2 regions of the Actinocorallia aurantiaca genome follow, and region 1 is predicted to be linked to the other one. Evidence: riboswitches for the same ligand, from Rfam matches in the RefSeq annotation. Region 1 holds a riboswitch; the other holds the start of a gene.
The links. Region 1 has a riboswitch for cobalamin ahead of ABD327_RS11620 (VWA domain-containing protein). Riboswitches for the same ligand answer to the same signal wherever they lie in the genome.
Positions count from the first base shown of each region.

Region 2: linked by a shared signal. The riboswitch ahead of ABD327_RS18345 (ribonucleoside-diphosphate reductase subunit alpha) and the one ahead of ABD327_RS11620 (VWA domain-containing protein) in region 1 are both predicted to bind cobalamin.

Region 1 is NZ_BAAATZ010000007.1:244,608-249,423, forward strand. It holds gene ABD327_RS11600 (hypothetical protein) at 1-127, shown strand, start outside; gene ABD327_RS11605 (collagen-like domain-containing protein) at 198-872, shown strand; gene ABD327_RS11610 (cobalt-precorrin-4/precorrin-4 C(11)-methyltransferase) at 913-1,704, opposite strand; gene cbiE (precorrin-6y C5,15-methyltransferase (decarboxylating) subunit CbiE) at 1,677-2,885, opposite strand; cobalamin riboswitch at 2,950-3,082, shown strand; gene ABD327_RS11620 (VWA domain-containing protein) at 3,105-4,816, shown strand, end outside.
Region 2 is NZ_BAAATZ010000013.1:75,619-80,434, forward strand. It holds gene ABD327_RS18340 (ribonucleotide-diphosphate reductase subunit beta) at 1-411, opposite strand, end outside; gene ABD327_RS18345 (ribonucleoside-diphosphate reductase subunit alpha) at 408-2,600, opposite strand; cobalamin riboswitch at 2,702-2,912, opposite strand; gene ABD327_RS18350 ((2Fe-2S)-binding protein) at 3,092-3,841, shown strand; gene ABD327_RS18355 (DUF6585 family protein) at 4,024-4,761, shown strand; gene ABD327_RS18360 (SDR family NAD(P)-dependent oxidoreductase) at 4,758-4,816, shown strand, end outside.

The sequences.
Region 1 (4,816 bases):
GCTCAGCCACCGTTCGTCCCTCGTGCCCGACGGCGGGCAGGCCGTCCGGCCGACGTCCCGAGACCGCCCGGCATTAACGATCCTCGACCATATCCATAATGAGGAAAAGCCCTGCGCGGGCGCATAAATGATCTCCTGTTCCTGTCATCCGGCGACCAGGTCCGGACGGTGTCGGACAAGAGAGAAGAATGCTTCTTATGCGGCTGTCAGTCTTTTTTCTGGCAGTGGCGACCGCCACTGCCTTCACCCTTTCCACCGGTCCCGCCGATGCCCTGGACTCGAGCGTAGGGTGCTACAAGCGAGTGAAGGTTAAAAAAGGGGGATACAAGCATAAGCTCGTCCTCGTCAAAGCCAAATGCACCGGCCCCAAGGGACGCAAAGGCCGCAAGGGAGAGAAAGGCGATACGGGCAGGGACGGTGCGGACGGCAGGGATGGAAGAGACGGCCCAAATGGTGTGGACGGCGTGGATGGCAAGGACGGTACGGACGGCTCGGACGGCTCGGACGGCTCGGACGGCAGGGACGGTGCTGACGGCAGGGACGGAAGAGACGGCAGGGACGGTGAGAAAGGAGAAAAGGGAGACAAGGGCGAAAAGGGGAACAAGGGGGACCCTAGCCCGCCCGGAGTGGTGAGGGAGCCCGTCACGGTGCCCGGCGAGGCCGTGACGGTGCCCGCGAGCGGTTCGGCGGTCGCGGCCGGAGGCGAATGCCCGGCGGACACCGTGCTGGTCAGCGGGGCGTTCACCGCCGCGTCACCGGTCCTCGTGCGGAGTTTCCAGCCGTCCGTCCGGCGGTGGCAGGGGGCCTTCTCCAGCGGGAACGGGTCGCCGGGAAGCGTGACGGTCTCGTCGTTCTGCATGCCGACGTCCTGAGCGCGCCCGGTGAGGGCGAGCCGGCCGGAGAGGGAGGAACTCAGTCCTCGCGGGCCGTCCTGCGGCGTTCCCTGCGGGGGTCGTACAGGTAGGACTCCCGGCCTCGGCGGGCCTCGGGATCCAGGGCGGGGCCCACCAGGATGACGGCGGCCTGTCTCAGGCCATGGGCCTCCACCTGGTCGGCGATGTCGAACAGGGTGCCGGTGAGGATGAGCTCGGCGGGCTGGGAGGCGTTGGCGACGACGACGGCGGGGCAGCCGGGGCCGTATTCGGGGACGAGTTCGGCCGCCAGGTGCCGGATGCGGGTGATGGCCAGGTGGAGGACGAGGGTGGCTCGAGTCCGGGCGAAGGCCGCGAGGGATTCGGTTTCCGGCATGGCGGTGGATCTGGCCCGGGTGCGGGTGAGGACGACGGACTGGGACAGCAGCGGGACCGTCAGCTCCTTGCCGAGGAGCGCCGCGGCCGCGGCGTAGGCGGGGACGCCGGGAGTCACGTCCCAGGGGACGCCGCGCTCGTCCAGACGGCTGCTCTGCTCCGCCAGGGCCGAGTAGACCGACGGGTCGCCGGAGCAGAGGCGGACGACGTCGCGGCCCGTGTGGTGGGCGTCGGCCAGGTGGGCGACGATCTGGTCGAGGTCCAGGTCCCGGGTGTCGACGAGCACGGCGTCGTCACGGCAGTGGGACAGCACGTGCTCGTCGATGTAGGTGCCGGGGTAGAGGCAGACGTCCGCGCGTTCCAGCAGCTTGACGGCGCGCAGGGTGAGCAGGTCGGCGGCGCCGGGTCCGGCTCCGACGAAGTGGACGGTCACTGTTCTTCCTTTCTGAGCGACCATTGGGTGACGGTCCTGGAGGGTGTCCAGCCGTCGAACGCGCCCAGAGGGGCGAGCTGCTCGACGCTCAGGCGGACCAGCTCGCCGCCCAGTTCGCGGTACTTGTCCGCGAGCAGGACCTCTGTCTGCAGGGTGACGCCGTGGACGACCAGGCGTCCGCCCGGACGCAGGGCCTTCCAGCAGCGGTCGAGCACGCCTTCGCGGGTGGCTCCGCCGCCGACGAAGACCGCGTCGGGGGCTTCCAGGCCGTCCAGGGCCTCGGGTGCGCGGCCGTGCACGACCCGCAGGCCGGGGACGCCGAGGGCCGCGGCGTTCGTCTCGATCCGGCGGGCCCGGTCGGGATGGGATTCGACGGCGATCGTCCGGCAGGAGGCGTGGGCGCGCATCCACTCGATGCCGACCGAGCCCGCGCCCGCCCCCACGTCCCACAGCAGCAGGCCGGGCATCGGGGCGAGCCGGGCCAGCGCGGAGGCCCGCACGTCGCGTTTGGTGAGCTGGCCGTCGTGCTCGAACGCCTCGTCGGGCAGGCCCGCCACCAGCGACCTTCCGGCTAGGGCCTCGGCGCATTCGACCGCGATCACGTTGAGTGCGGGGAGCTCGGCGGGCACACCCTCGGCGGCGACGGCGCGGAACGCGGCCTCTCGGGCGGTTCCCAGGTCGGACAGGACGGTCAGCTCGCTCGTCCCGAACCCGGACTCGACCAGGAGTTCGGCGACACGGCGGGGGGTGGTGCCGTCGCCGGAGAGCACGAGGATCCGGCGGCCGGGGGTCAGCAGCCTCAGCAGGGTGCGCGGGTCGCGGCCGACGAGGCTGAGCACGGCCGTCGTCTCGGCGGGCCACCGCATCCGGGCGCGGGCCAGCGTGACCGATGAGAGCGCCGGGATGATCTCGACCCGCTCGGGGCCGAGGAGGTCGATGAGGGTGCTGCCCACTCCCGACAGCAGCGGGTCGCCCGAGGCGAGCGCGACCACGTCGCCGTCGCAGGACGCCAGCAGCGCGGGCAGCCCGGCGCGCAGCGGGGACGGCCAGCGCAGCCGCCGCTGCCCTTCGACGGGGGGCGCCATCGCCAGGTGCCGTTCGCCGCCGATCAGGGTCCCGGCGCGTTCGACGGTCCGGCGGGTCGGCTCGTCGAGCCGGGCCCAGCCGTCGGCGCCGATGCCGACCACGGTCATGCGGGAGGTCATGGCGCACGACCATAGCGCCAGGTGACCCGATGGTTCCTCCCGGCTCGACCGGGGAGTAGCCTTGGCGCGTACTTCAGCACGAGGTGCCCCTTCGGGGGAGAATCTGGGAAGCCGGTGAGAGTCCGGCACAGGCCCGCTGCGGTGACTCAGGCGTCGACCTGGGAAGTCCGAAGACCGGCCTCGTGCGTCGATCGGCGGCACGACGAGCGGGAGCCTCACATGCCATCGCTTTTCCCTTTCAGCGCGATCGTCGGCTCCGACGACATGGCGCTCGCCCTCACCCTCACCGCGATCTCTCCGGCGGTCGGCGGCGTGCTCGTGCGGGGTGAGAAGGGCACCGCCAAGTCCACCATGGTGCGGGCGCTGGCCCGGATCCTGCCGCCCATCGAGGTGGTCGCCGGAGACCGGTTCTCCAGCGACCCGGCCGAGCGAGAACCGCTCTCCCCCGACGGCCCGTTCCCCACGGACGCGCCCGTGGAGACCCGGCCGGTCCGGCTCGTCGAACTGCCCGTCGGCGCGACCGAGGACCGGGTGCTCGGCTCGCTGCACCTGGAGAGGGCCCTCAACGAGGGCGTCACGGTCTACGAGCCGGGGCTGCTGGCACGCGCCCACCGCGGCATCCTGTACGTCGACGAGGTGAACCTGCTGCACGACCACCTGGTCGACCTGCTGCTGGACGCCGCGGCGATGGGCCGCTCGACGGTCGAACGCGACGGGGTCTCGATCGAGCACGCCGCCCGGTTCGTCCTAGTCGGCACCATGAATCCTGAAGAGGGGGAGCTGCGGCCCCAGCTGCTCGACCGGTTCGGGCTGACCGTGGAGGTCGCCGCGCCCCGGGACCCGCGGACCAGGGTCGAGGTCGTCAGGCGGCGGCTGGCCTACGAGGCCGATCCCGACGGGTTCGCCGCGCGGTTCGCCGGCGCCGAGCTGAAGCTCACCCGCCGCATCCGCACGGCCCGGGAGCTGCTCGAGCGGGTCGTGCTCGGCGACGCCGCCCTGCTCAAGATCGCCGAGGTGTGCGCGGCGTTCGAGGTCGACGGCATGCGCGCCGACATCGTCACCGCGAGGGCCGCCGCCGCACACGCCGCCTGGCACGGCCGCGCCGCCGTCACCCGCGAGGACGTCCGGGCCGCGGCCCGCCTGGCGCTCCCGCACCGGCGCCGCCGCAACCCATTCGACGCGCCCGGAATCGACGAGGACCTGCTCGACCGGATCCTCGGCGAGGACGAACTCCCGCCGGACCCTCCCCCGTCCGACCCGTCTCCCCCGGAACCGCCGTCCGGGCCGGACTCCGGGCCGGACTCCGGCCCGGAGCCCTCGGGTACGTCTCCCGACCAGGGCGAAGGCTCCGGAGACGACGAGACCTGGACGCCCCTCGACAACGACCGGCCCTCCGCGTCCGACGGCGAACCCGCCGGACCGGAGGAGACGGAGACGAACAGCGGAACCGCCGGTGTCGCCTCCCCCGACGCCCCTTACCGCCCCAAGGTCTTCCGCGTCGCGGGCACCGGCACCGGGGAGGCGGGACGCCGTTCGCCCGCCCTCACCCGCACGGGACGCCGCGTCGGCGCCCGCCGGCCCGACGGGAGCACCGGCACCGTCCACCTGCCGGAGACGCTCCGCGCCGCGGCCCCGCACCAGCGCGCACGCGGCCGGAAGGGCCCCGGCCTGCGCATACGCGGCGAGGACCTGCGGGTCGCCGTCAGCCAGGGCCGTGAGTCCAACCTGATCCTGTTCTGCGTCGACGCCTCCGGCTCCATGGCCGCCCGCCGCCGCATGGCGCAGGTCAAGACCGCGATCCTCTCCCTCCTCCTCGACGCCTACCGCCGCCGCGACAAGGTCGGCCTGGTGACGTTCCGTCAGTCGGCCGCCGAGGTGGTGCTCCCCCCGACGTCCTCGGTCGACATCGCCGCCGCCCTCCTGAGGGACCT
Region 2 (4,816 bases), on a different contig from region 1:
CGCGGCGAACGCCTCCCTGCGCTCCCCGTCGTCCTGGAGGTAGGTGTCCAGCAGCGTCAGGTAGAACTGGACGTGGACGGCCTCCTCGAAGAGCTGCCGGGAGAGGTAGAGGCGGGCCTCCGGGCTGTTGATGTGCTTGTACAGGTTGAGCACGAGGTTGTTGGCGACGATCGAGTCGCCGGTGGCGAAGAACGCGATGAGGCGCTTGACCAGGTGCAGTTCCTCGGGCGTCAGCCTGGCCAGGTCGGACAGGTCGGAGGCGAGGTCGACCTCCTCGACCGTCCAGGTGTTGCGGATCGCCGCCTTGTACCGCTCGTAGAAGTCGGGGTAGCGCATGGGCCGCAGGGTCAGGTCCATGCCGGGATCGAGCAGAGTGCCGTTCTTGACGGGGTTCTCGACGGAAGCGGTCACTGGCACGCCTCGCAGATCTCGGGGTTCTCCAGGGAGCAGGCGACCGCGTCGTCGTCGGCGACCGGCAGGCTCCCGCCCAGGGAGGGGACGGTGGTCTGGGCGATGCGCGTCGCGGGCCGCGAGCGCAGGTAGTAGGTGGTCTTCAGACCGGCCTTCCAGGCGTAGGCGTACATCGAGGACAGCTTGCCGATGGTCGGGGCGGCCATGAAGAGGTTCAGCGACTGGGACTGGTCGATGAACGGGGTGCGGGCGGCGGCCAGGTCGATGAGCGCCTTCTGCGGGAGCTCCCACGCGGTGCGGTAGAGCAGTTTGAGGTCGTCGCCGAGGACCGGGACGTCCTGGACGGAGCCGTCGGCGCGCTTGACGGCGTCGCGGACCTCGGGAATCCACAGGCCCCGCTCGCGCAGGTCGTCGACCAGGTATTTGTTGATCTGGAGGAACTCGCCGGAGAGGGTCTCGCGCTTGAACACGTTGGAGACCTGCGGCTCGGTGCACTCGTAGCAGCCCGCGATGGACGCGATCGTCGCGGTCGGGGCGATCGCGGTGAGCAGCGAGTTGCGCAGGCCGGTGCGTGCGACCCGGGCACGCAGCGCGTCCCACTCGGGCTTCCTGCCGTCGCCGACGGTGAAGTGGTCGGGGTGCAGGACGCCGCGGGCGGCGCGCGTCCGCGCATAGGACGGGTGGACGCCGAACTCCTCGGCCAGGTCGGCGGAGGCCCCGTAGGCGGTGAGGGCGATCTCCTCGGCGATGTCGGTGGACAGCCGCAGCGCCTCGGGGGAGTCGAACGGCAGCCGCAGGGTGAAGAACACGTCCGCCAGGCCCATCACGCCCAGGCCGATCGGACGCCACTTCTTGTTGGCGGCCTCCGCCTCGGACGTCGGGTAGAAACCGCGGTCGATCGTCCGGTCCAGGAAGCGCACGGCCGTCCGCACCGTCTCGCGCAGGCGGGCGAAGTCGAACCCGTCGGCGGTGACATGGCGGGCCAGGTTGATCGAGCCGAGGTTGCACACGGCCGTCTCCGCCTGACTGGTCACCTGGAGGATCTCGGTGCACAGGTTCGACAGGTGGACGACGTTGCCGGGCTCGGCCGTCTGGTTGCAGGTGCGGTTGGAGATGTCCTTGAACGTCATCCAGCCGTTGCCCGTCTGGGCGAGGGTGCGCATCATCCGGCCGTAGAGCTGACGTGCCGGGATCTGCTTCGTGTACTTCCCGGCGGACTCGGCGGCCCGGTACGCCTCGTCGAACTCATCACCCCACAGGTCGACCAGCTCGGGGACCTCCTTGGGGTCGAACAGCGACCACGCCGCGTCGGCCTCGACCCGGCGCATGAACTCGTCGGGGATCCAGTTCGCCAGGTTCAGATTGTGGGTCCGGCGCTGCTCCTCGCCGGTGTTGTCGCGCAGTTCCAGGAACTCCTCGACGTCGGCGTGCCACGGCTCCAGGTACACGCACGCCGCGCCCTTGCGCCGGCCGCCCTGGTTGACGGCCGCCACCGAGGAGTCCAGGGTGCGCAGCCACGGCACGATCCCGTTGGAGTGGCCGTTCGTCCCGCGGATCAGCGAACCGCGCGAACGGATCCGCGACCAGGAGATCCCGATGCCGCCGGCGTACTTCGACAGCCGCGCGACCTGTCCGTACCGCTCGTAGATGGACTCCAGCTCGTCCTTCGGCGAGTCCAGCAGGAAGCAGGACGACAACTGCGCGCGACGGCCGCCGGAGTTGAACAGCGTCGGTGACGATGGCAGGTACTCCAGCCGCGACATCAGCCCGTACAGCTCCGCCGCCTCGGCGGACGTCTCGGCGAGCCCGCACGCGACGCGCAGCATGAAGTACTGCGGACGCTCGATCACCTTGCGGGTGCGCGGGTGGCGCAGCAGGTAGCGGTCATAGACCGTGCGCAGGCCGAAGTACTCGAACCGGCCGTCGGCGGCCTCGTCGACGAGCGCGTCCAGCTCGGCCGCGTGCGCGGCGACGAACGCGGCGGTGGCGTCGTTCAGCAGACCCTCGGAGTGCGCGAGGGCGATCGAACCGGAGAACGAGACGACGCCCTCGCCCGCGGCCTCGTCTCGGATCAGCTCCGCGAGCAGCCCGGCGGCGACCCGCGACTGCGCGGGGTCGACGCTGACCTTCGCCGCGGTCTCCCGGATGAGGAGCTCACGGTCGGATACGGCGGGTGCGGTGACGGTCAACGACTCTCCCTCGTGCTCGGCCTTCCGGGAACACGCGGAAAGCAGCACACGGGACCATGACGGCTCCGCGCCCGCCCACCGGCCTTCCCACGAGGCTCATGGACATCTCGAAAGCGCCGGCAGGTCTTCGGACTCAGGGGCGCGACGCACACTCCTACCGGCCGTCGCTTCCCGGGCCCGCGGGCCCAGTGCTTCGTTGACGGCTTTCGTTCCCCATCACCGCTGCGGGGCAGTCCCGGATTTCCACCGGGTTCCCTCTTGCGCCGCTTCGACCCTGACGGGCCGAAGCGGACCAGCGCTGCGGGAGACTCTACATCTAGTGGCACCGGCGAATGAACAAGCTAGATGTTGTAGGCGTGTCCGCCGCGGTCGCCGCGACGGCGAACGCGCCCGGCATGGCATGATGGCCGGTGAAGGCGAGCGGGGACGGTGGTGGACATGCCTCGTACGCGGCGTCGTACGACCTCGCCGCACGAAGCGAGACGTGATCCATGAGCTCTCCCGGCCAGGCGATCGCCGACGTCTCGCGGATCGGCGGCTACTTCCACCTCTACACCGACGACGCACCTCCCGGGCCGTGGCGGCCGCTGCGACGGCTGCTGACCGACGAGGCGGCCTTCGCCCATCGTGTCGCCGTCACCGCCGAGCGGCTCGGCACCGCCGAAACCAGGGTCGCCGCCTCCATCCTGCACCTGGGCATCGCCACCCGCCTCTGGTCGCCCGTGCTGGGCGCCGCGGTGGTCCACCGGGTGCTCCTGGACTGGACGGCCGACACCCTGGAATGGAAGGACGCCCCTGGCGGGCCGCTGCCGCTGCGCCTGCCCGCGCCCTCGGCACGGCCGGTCACCGACCTCGTCCAGGCCGCCGAACCTCTCTACCGGACGGTGTCGGCACTCCTGGAGCCCCTCGCCGGCCTCGTCCTCGGCCAGGTCGAGATCGCGCCCCGGCTGCTGTGGGGCAACGCCGCCTCCGCGCTGGCCGGTGGCATCCGCGAACTGGCCCGCGACCGCCCCGGGCACGCGGCCGACGCACTGGCCCTCGGCGACGCGCTGCTCGGGCTCGGCCACCTGAAGTCCACCGGCCACTTCACCGAACCCGCACCCGGCCGACCGTTCTTCACCCGCACCACCTGCTGCCTGTACTACCGCGTTCCCGGCGCGGGCAAATGCGGCGACTGCGCCCTGCTGGCCCCTTCTGCCCGGCAGGCTCAATGGGCCCGGGAGCTGAGGGGGAACCCGTGACCCGCATCGCCGGCCGCGGAATCCGATGGGCGCGGCCCGCCGGCGTCGTGGCGGGTCGTTTTCCCTGAGTGCCAGATCTTGCTGAGAACCCCGTTCGTGCTCTAGAAAGACATTAAAGTATATCTGATTTCGGGCAGGGCATACGACGCCGGCGCGTTCGTGTCGCCGTCAAGGAGGAGCCGGTGGCTCAGCGAGACCTCGCGACGAATGACGACCCGGTCCCCGAACGCGTCATGGAACTGGCCGCAGGCAAGCGCCTGGGCTGGCTCCGCGCGCAGTACCAGCCGCGGCAGCGACGGGTGTTCACCCGCTGGAACGACTGGCGGCTCTACTTCTTCGAAGAAGGATTGATCGTCACCAGTCCCGAGGGGCTGGAGATGGATTTCCGGTGGGAGTCCACGACGGTCTTCCAGTGTCTCAGCACGCTCGATTCCACGGTGCGCGACGCCGCCTACACCCTGGTCGGCCCCGATCTGGAGGCCATCGCGATCGGCCGGGGGACGTCCGCGCTCCTGCGGGTCACGGTCGACGGGCGGCGGGTTCCGTCGGTCGTGCGCGGCGCGCCGTTCGTCCACGAAGGCGTGTGGGGCCCCGAGATCCAGAAGGGCGTGACCAGAATGCGGCTGCCCGAGGTGCTCGGCCGCATAGGCCGGGGCGAGACCTTGGACTTCAACAGGTTCACGGTGACCGCCGAGTCGGTGTCGGTCAAGAACAAATCCCTTCCCTGGGCGGAGGTGACCGGCGTCGATGTCTCCAACGGCCTCGTCTCCATCTCCAGAGGACACAGGACGCTGCCGCCCGTCCTCGCCAATGAGGTCCCGAACCTCCAGCTCGCCCTCGTGCTGATGGAGCTGCTGCGGAAGGAGTCCTCCCCACCGCCGCGCGGAGGACCGTCGGCCCGGCCCGGTGAAGGACGATGAGGGGCTCCCGCCGCTCCCTGGACGGGGTGCCGGTCCTGCTCACCGGGGCTTCCAG